Regions from separate parts of the Janthinobacterium pasteuri genome, predicted to be linked through region 2. Evidence: predicted binding sites of a transcription regulator. Region 2 holds the regulator's gene; the other holds the start of a gene.
What was found. The regulator FliA, encoded in region 2, starts transcription of late flagellar genes. The targets are predictions, from matches to a motif close to CTAAAGTTTNNNNNNNNNNNGCCGNTA.
Positions count from the first base shown of each region.

Region 1: a site for FliA is predicted at 2,100-2,126, ahead of ACQ4WN_RS20745 (FlxA-like family protein). Genes of this name have one in related genera too.

Region 1 covers NZ_JBNYXS010000023.1:46,671-50,076, forward strand. Annotated here, with positions in the region: gene ACQ4WN_RS20735 (response regulator transcription factor) at 1-208, shown strand, start outside; gene ACQ4WN_RS20740 (sensor histidine kinase) at 211-1,698, shown strand; gene ACQ4WN_RS20745 (FlxA-like family protein) at 1,728-2,069, opposite strand; gene ACQ4WN_RS20750 (hypothetical protein) at 2,387-2,551, shown strand; gene dcd (dCTP deaminase) at 2,586-3,155, opposite strand; gene ACQ4WN_RS20760 (alpha/beta fold hydrolase) at 3,290-3,406, opposite strand, start outside.
Region 2 covers NZ_JBNYXS010000012.1:26,425-29,830, forward strand. Annotated here, with positions in the region: gene flhF (flagellar biosynthesis GTPase FlhF) at 1-557, shown strand, start outside; gene ACQ4WN_RS13785 (MinD/ParA family ATP-binding protein) at 550-1,413, shown strand; gene ACQ4WN_RS13790 (RNA polymerase sigma factor FliA) at 1,458-2,189, shown strand; gene ACQ4WN_RS13795 (flagellar motor protein) at 2,171-2,917, shown strand; gene motD (flagellar motor protein MotD) at 2,923-3,406, shown strand, end outside.

The DNA.
Region 1 (3,406 bases), on a different contig from region 2:
CCTGCTGGAAGTGCTGGTGCGCCATGCGGGCAAGCCCGTGAGCAAGAATCAGTTGTCCGAACTGGGTCTGGGCCGCCCCATGGCCCGCTTCGACCGCAATATCGACGTGCACTTGAGCAGCCTGCGCCGCAAGCTGGGCAGCCTGGCCGACGGCCGTTCCTGCCTGCAAACCGTGTACCGTCTCGGCTACCAGCTAATCAAGGAGTAAGCGTGGGCCGTCTGTTCTGGAAGTTTTTTCTGTGCATCATGCTGGCGCAAGTGACGGCCACCATCGGCATCGGCGGCACCTTCTGGCTGAAAAACCGGGCGGCGCAACAGGAGCGGGCCCTCGACATCGACACCAGCCCGCCCGCACAGATGGCCATCGAAGCGGCCAGCGCCACGCTGGAAGCGGGCGGCAGCAAGGCTTTGCAGCAATTTCTCGGCAAGATGGAGCGCCTGCGCGTGTTTGCCGTCGATGCCCAAGGGCAAGAATTGATGGGCCGCAAGGTCCATCCGGCCATACTCGGCAAGGCGCGCGCGCTGCTGGCGCAGGGCTCGCCCCATGCCGTGGTGCGCGAAGTCAGCGGCAGCGACGGCGCGCACTACCTGCTCTTCCTGCCCTCGTCCGTACGCTTTCGCACTGCTGAGGCGGGCGCCGCGCGCGACACGCTCAACGCCTTCACCCTGAGCGGCCCGCGCGCCATGAGCGGCCCCCGCGCCGATGCGCCCGGCATGTTGCCGCCGCACCCCGACTACCAGCGCGGCCCGCCGCCCGGACCGCGCATGGACAGCCCCTACCGCACCTTCATTCCCCTGGCCGCCGCCATCGCCGCCAGCCTGCTGTTCTCGTTCTTGCTGGCCTGGTATTTTGCGCGTCCCATCCGCGACCTGCGACAAGCGTTTGAGGCCGCCTCGCACGGCGACCTGGCGCCCCGCTTTCATGCAAGTAGCAAGCGCGCCGATGAATTGACGGACCTGGGCCGCGATTTCGACCGCATGACGGGCCGTTTGCGCAGCCTCATGGATAGCCAGACGCGCTTGCTGCATGATGTCTCGCACGAGCTGCGCTCGCCGCTGGCGCGCTTGCAAGCAGCCATCGGCCTGGCGCACCAGCAGCCGGAAAAGATGGACGCCTCGATGCAGCGCATCGAGCGCGAAAGCGAACGCATGGATAAGCTGATCGGCGAACTGCTGACCCTGTCGCGGCTGGAAGCGGGCGCCGCTTCGCCCCTCAGCGAAGACGTCGGCATCGCCGACCTGTTGCACGACGTTATGGAAGACGCCCGTTACGAAGCGAAGGCGCGCCAGGTGGGCATCGCCCTGGCGGGCGACGCGGCCATCGCCGACGCCGCTGTCACGGGCCGGCCGGAACTGCTGGCGCGCGCCGTGGAAAACGTAGTGCGCAATGCCGTCAAGCACAGCCCCGATGGCGGCACGGTGGAAATGAATTTGTCGCGCCTGCATGACGGCAAGCAGGATCTGCTGCGCATCGCCGTGCAGGACCGGGGGCCAGGCGTGGCCAGCGCCGACCTGGCCAGCATTTTCCAGCCATTCTTCCGCGCCAGCCATACCCAGCACAGCACGGACGGCCATGGCCTGGGCCTGGCCATCGCCCAGCACGTCATCAGTGCCCATGGCGGGCGCATCGGGGCCAGCTTGCGCAGCGGTGGCGGGCTGTGCGTGGAAATGCTGTTGCCCGTCAAAACGCCAGGCTGACCTGTCGGCGGGTATTGCCGGGGACCTGGTTACGCCTGCGTATCGACGATGCTGCCCAGGGTGGACGAGCTTGATTTGGCCGGACTCGTCACGGTATCGGCGCTGCTGGCCGTCTGCGTATCTTGTTGCGCAGCCTGTTGCGCGGCCGCCGCCTGTAACTGGGCAATTTGCGCCTGCAAGGCCTGGATTTGCTGCGCCAGTTGCTGCTGCAGCTTTTGCGACGCATCCGTCTGCGCGCCTTTCTGCGATTCCGTCAACTGCTTTTGCGCCGCCGTGATCTGCTTTTGCAGCGCCGCGATTTGCGAACTGCTGCCCGAAGTGGCGCGACCAGCCGCGCTGACCGCGCTGCCTGAACCGATTGCCGCTACCATGATGCCTCCCGAATGTTGCGATACCAAGGTTAACGGCAGGCATGGGCGCGGATGTAGCGCTGTGGGTGTAAAGGCAGGTAAAGACCACGGCCGGCACACACTCAGGCTTCTCGGCACAAAAAACTGGCACACTGACGCTACTCCAGCCAGACCCTGATCGGATCGCCATGCCCCTGCTGCCCGCGCTGCCCGACCTCATGCCCCGCCAGCGCTGCGGCGTGATCGAGTCGAGGCGCTGGCCATCGGCGCGCACGATATCGATCTCCGCAACACCAACACGGGCGTCATCACCACCTCGCGCATGACGCGCGAACTCGATGGCAGCTTTACGGCCACCGACATTCCCGGCGCGCCCGGCAAGAGACGCCATCGCCGGCGCCAGCGCGGCCTACCGGCGCAGCACGCAAAACCTGCTGCGCGGCCACGTTCCCCTGTACCAACCGTCAGCGGCGCTGAAAGCGTGGCTGCTGAAACAAAGATAGAGCAGGACTGGCGCCCTGCCCGCTCAACAAGTCATCAGGTTTTTGGCAAGGTCACGCCAACCTGGCCCTGGTATTTGCCGCCACGGTCCTTGTACGACGTTTCGCACACTTCATCGGACTCGAAGAACAACACTTGCGCCACGCCTTCATTGGCGTAGATTTTCGCCGGCAACGGTGTCGTATTCGAAAACTCCAGGGTCACAAAGCCTTCCCATTCCGGTTCGAACGGGGTGACGTTGACGATGATGCCGCAGCGCGCATAGGTGCTCTTGCCCAGGCAAATCGTCAACACATTGCGGGGAATGCGGAAATACTCGACCGTGCGGGCCAGCGCGAACGAGTTCGGCGGGATGATGCAATAGCCCTTGCCCGACACATCGACGAAGTTGTTCGCGTCAAAATCCTTGGGATCGACGATGGTGGTGTTGATGTTGGTAAACAACTTGAACTCGTCGGCGCAGCGGATGTCATAGCCATAGCTGGAGGTACCGTAGGATACGATGCGGTTGCCGTCGCGTTCCTTGACCTGGCCCGGTTCGAACGGCTCGATCATGCCCGTTGTTTCCGCCATGCGGCGTATCCATTTATCGCTTTTAATCGTCATCGCAGGGGGTTCTTTCTAGAATATCGGAATGGCGGGGGGCCGCACGCCTGCTGCAGGCACGGCCCGAATGGCAGGATTTTACGCGAAAACCCGCCACTTTTGGCCCTTGCAAGATGAAAATCGTTGGCGTCAGGCTACTGTTTCGCCAGCAAGGAAGTGATCATCTCGCGCACCACTTGCGCCGTCAGTTCAGGGTTTTCCATGGGAAACAGATGGCCGCCCGGCACCTGGCGGAAAAACTTGCCGACCAG
Region 2 (3,406 bases):
TCGGCGCGCATGAACAGCTGCGCATCTACGGCAAGATCCTCGGCGTGATGGTGCATTCGGTGAAAGATGAAGCGGACTTGCGCATCGCCCTGAAGGAATTGAAGAACAAGCACACGGTGCTGATCGATACGGTGGGCGTGAGCCAGCGCGACCAGATGGTCACGGAACAGGTGGCCATGTTGTCGGGCGCCGGCGCCGATGTGAAACGCCTGCTGTGCCTGAATTCCACGGCGACGCAGGAAACCCTCAATGAAGTGGTGCGCGCCTACCAGGGCAGCGGCCTGGCCGGCTGCATCATGACCAAGCTCGATGAAGCGGCTTCGATCGGCAATGTGCTCGACGTGGTGATCCGCCAGAAGCTGAACCTGTTTTATGTGTCGAACGGCCAGCGCGTGCCGGAAGATTTGTACCTGGCCGACCGCGGCTACCTGATCGACCGCGCCTTCAAGCTCAAGCGCGATGCGGCGGCGACGCAGTTTTCCGATGCCGAACTGCCGTTGCTGATGGCGCAGGCGGCTGCCCGCAACAATGAAGCGCGCGGGGTGCACCTTGGCTAATTTCGATTTCGACCAGGCCGAGGGCTTGCGCCGCATGCTGGCCGGCCCGCAGCCGCGCGTGATGACATTTTTATCGGCCACGCCGCAAGATGACAAGGGCGCCATGCTGGTCAACCTGGGCGCCTCGCTGGCCTACGGCGGCAATGACGTGCTGCTGCTCGACGCCAGTGGCGGCAGCGATGGCGTCGCTGCGCGCCTGGGACTGGCGCACGGCGCCAGCCTGCGCGACGTGGCGCGCCAGCAGTGCGCGTTGAACCAGGTCATCCACCAGGTGCCGCAAGGCTTCGGCGTGGCCAGCCTGGGCGCGCGCAACCATTTGATGGATAGCATGGACTATGCGGGCGAGGAAGAATTGCGCCGCCTGGGCAAGACCTTCGAAGTGCTGGCGCGCCAGAGCGGCATCGTGCTGGTCGACGGCGTCGTGGCCGACGAGGGCGATTGCTTCCCCGTGCCGCTGATGGCTTCGTCCGATATCGTGGTGCAAGTCTCGACCAGCGCCACCTCGATCAAGGCCGCGTACTGCCTGATCAAGCGCCTGAGCCAGGAACTGGGACGCCGTCCTTTTGGCATTCTGGTCACCGGCGCTTCCGAATCCGAGGCAAAAGTGGTATACGATAATATGGCGCAAGCGGCGAGCCGCTACCTGGCCGTGAAACTGACTTCGATGGGGTCGGTGCCTGCCGATGAGTATCTGCACCGTGCGGCGCGGCTGGGCCGCAGCGTGGTCGATGCCTTTCCGCTGGCGGGGGCCTCGGTGGCGTTTCGCGGACTGGCCGAGCGGCTGGCCCGTTCGGCGGCGCCGGTGCTCGGTGGCACCTTGTATCAGACGGGGAGCTTGCAGCAGTTCAGCGCCTGATTCCATCATCAGCACACGATAGCAGTTAAAACAATAAGCAGCCTATGTACACGGTCAAAGGGAAATCGAACAAGGACTATTTGCTGACGGAGCACATTCCGCTGGTGAAGCGTCTGGCGCACCATATGAAGGCGAAATTGCCGCCTTCGGTCGAGGTCGATGACCTGATCCAGGCCGGCATGATCGGCCTGCTCGACGCCATCAGCCGCTATGAAGAGACGCATGGCGCGCAGTTCGAGACGTATGCCGTGCTGCGCATCCGCGGCGCCATGCTCGACGAATTGCGCACCAGCGACTGGCTGCCGCGCAGCATGCGCCAGAACATGCGCAAGATCGAAGAGGCGATGAGCACCCTGCAGCAGCGCCTGGGCCACCCGCCGACGGAGTCGGAAGTGGCGAAATTGCTGAAGATGTCGCTGTCCGACTACCAGGAAATGCTGGGCGACGGCGGCGGCCACCAGTTGCTGTACTACGAAGACTTTCATGACCCGGACGGCAATGACAGCTTTCTCGACCGCCATTGCGTGGACGAGGACAGCGACCCCTTGCGATCCCTGCTTGATACCGATTTCCGGCAATCCGTGATCGATGCCATCGACGCGCTGCCGCCACGCGAGAAAATGCTCATGGGCCTGTATTACGAAGAAGAGCTGAATCTGAAGGAGATCGGCGCGGTGATGGGCGTGTCCGAATCGCGCGTCTCGCAGCTGCATACCCAGGCCGTCGCGCGCCTGCGCGCAACCTTGAGGGAGCTGGCGTGGACTGGTCCAGCGTAATCGGGCTGGCGCTGGCGCTGGCGGGCCTGCTGGTCGGCCAGGCACTGGAAGGCGGCAAGATGGCCTCCCTGCTGCAGCCGGCCGCCTTTGCCATCGTGGTCATTGGCACCTTCGGCGCCGTGCTGCTGCAAACGCGGCTGCGCACCTTTGTGCGCGGCCTGGAAATGCTGCGCTGGGTGTTCCTGCCGCCGGCCGACACGCGCGCCGCGCTGGCGCGCGACATCGGGCAATGGAGTTTGACGGCGCGCCGCGACGGCCCGCTGGCGCTCGAGCGCCTGATGGAAAACACGGCCGACCGCTTCAACGCCAAGGGCTTGCGCATGATCGTCGACGGCATCGCCCCCGACAAGCTGCGCCAGCTGCTCGACGTGGAAATCTCCGCCTATGAAATGGCTGAGCGCCAGGCCGTCAAGGTGTGGGAATCGGCGGCCGGCTATTCGCCCACCATCGGTATTCTGGGCGCCGTACTGGGCCTGATCCACGTCATGGAAAACCTCACCGACCCGAGTAAATTAGGTAGCGGCATCGCCGTCGCCTTTGTCTCGACGATTTATGGCGTGGGCCTGGCCAATCTGTTGTTCTTGCCGGTGGCCAATAAACTCAAGGCCATCGTCTCGCGCCGCGTGCTGCAATATGAAATCACGGCCGCCGTGCTGTACGACATCGCCACGGGCGACCATACGCGCATCATCGAAGAGCGCGTGGCCAGCCTGCTGCACGAGCACTGAGCATGATGCGGCGCGCGCGCAGGAAGTATGACGAGGAACCGGACAACCAGGACCGCTGGCTGATCTCGTACGCCGACTTCATCACTTTGCTGTTCGCCTTTTTCGTCGTGATGTATGCGATTTCGCAAGTCAACGAGGGCAAATACCGCGTCTTCCAGAATGCCATCGGCCAGGCTTTCAGTCTGGAAAAGGGCGCGCCGCCCATCATCATGGAAGCACCGCAAGCGATCCCGCTGCCGAATCCCGCCCTGAAACGCCGCACGGAAGCCATCCGCCGCGAGCGCGAACACATGACGCGCCTGGCGCAGGACCTGACATCCACCCTGGCGCCGCTGGTCAAGGAAGGAAAAGTGCGGGTCACGCAGACGAGCCGCGGCGTGAGCGTGGAAATCAATGCCAGCGTGCTGTTCGACCCGGGCGCGGCGCGCCTGACGGCGGAATCGGACCAGGCCTTGCGCGCCGTCGCCGTGCTGCTCAAGGACGACACGC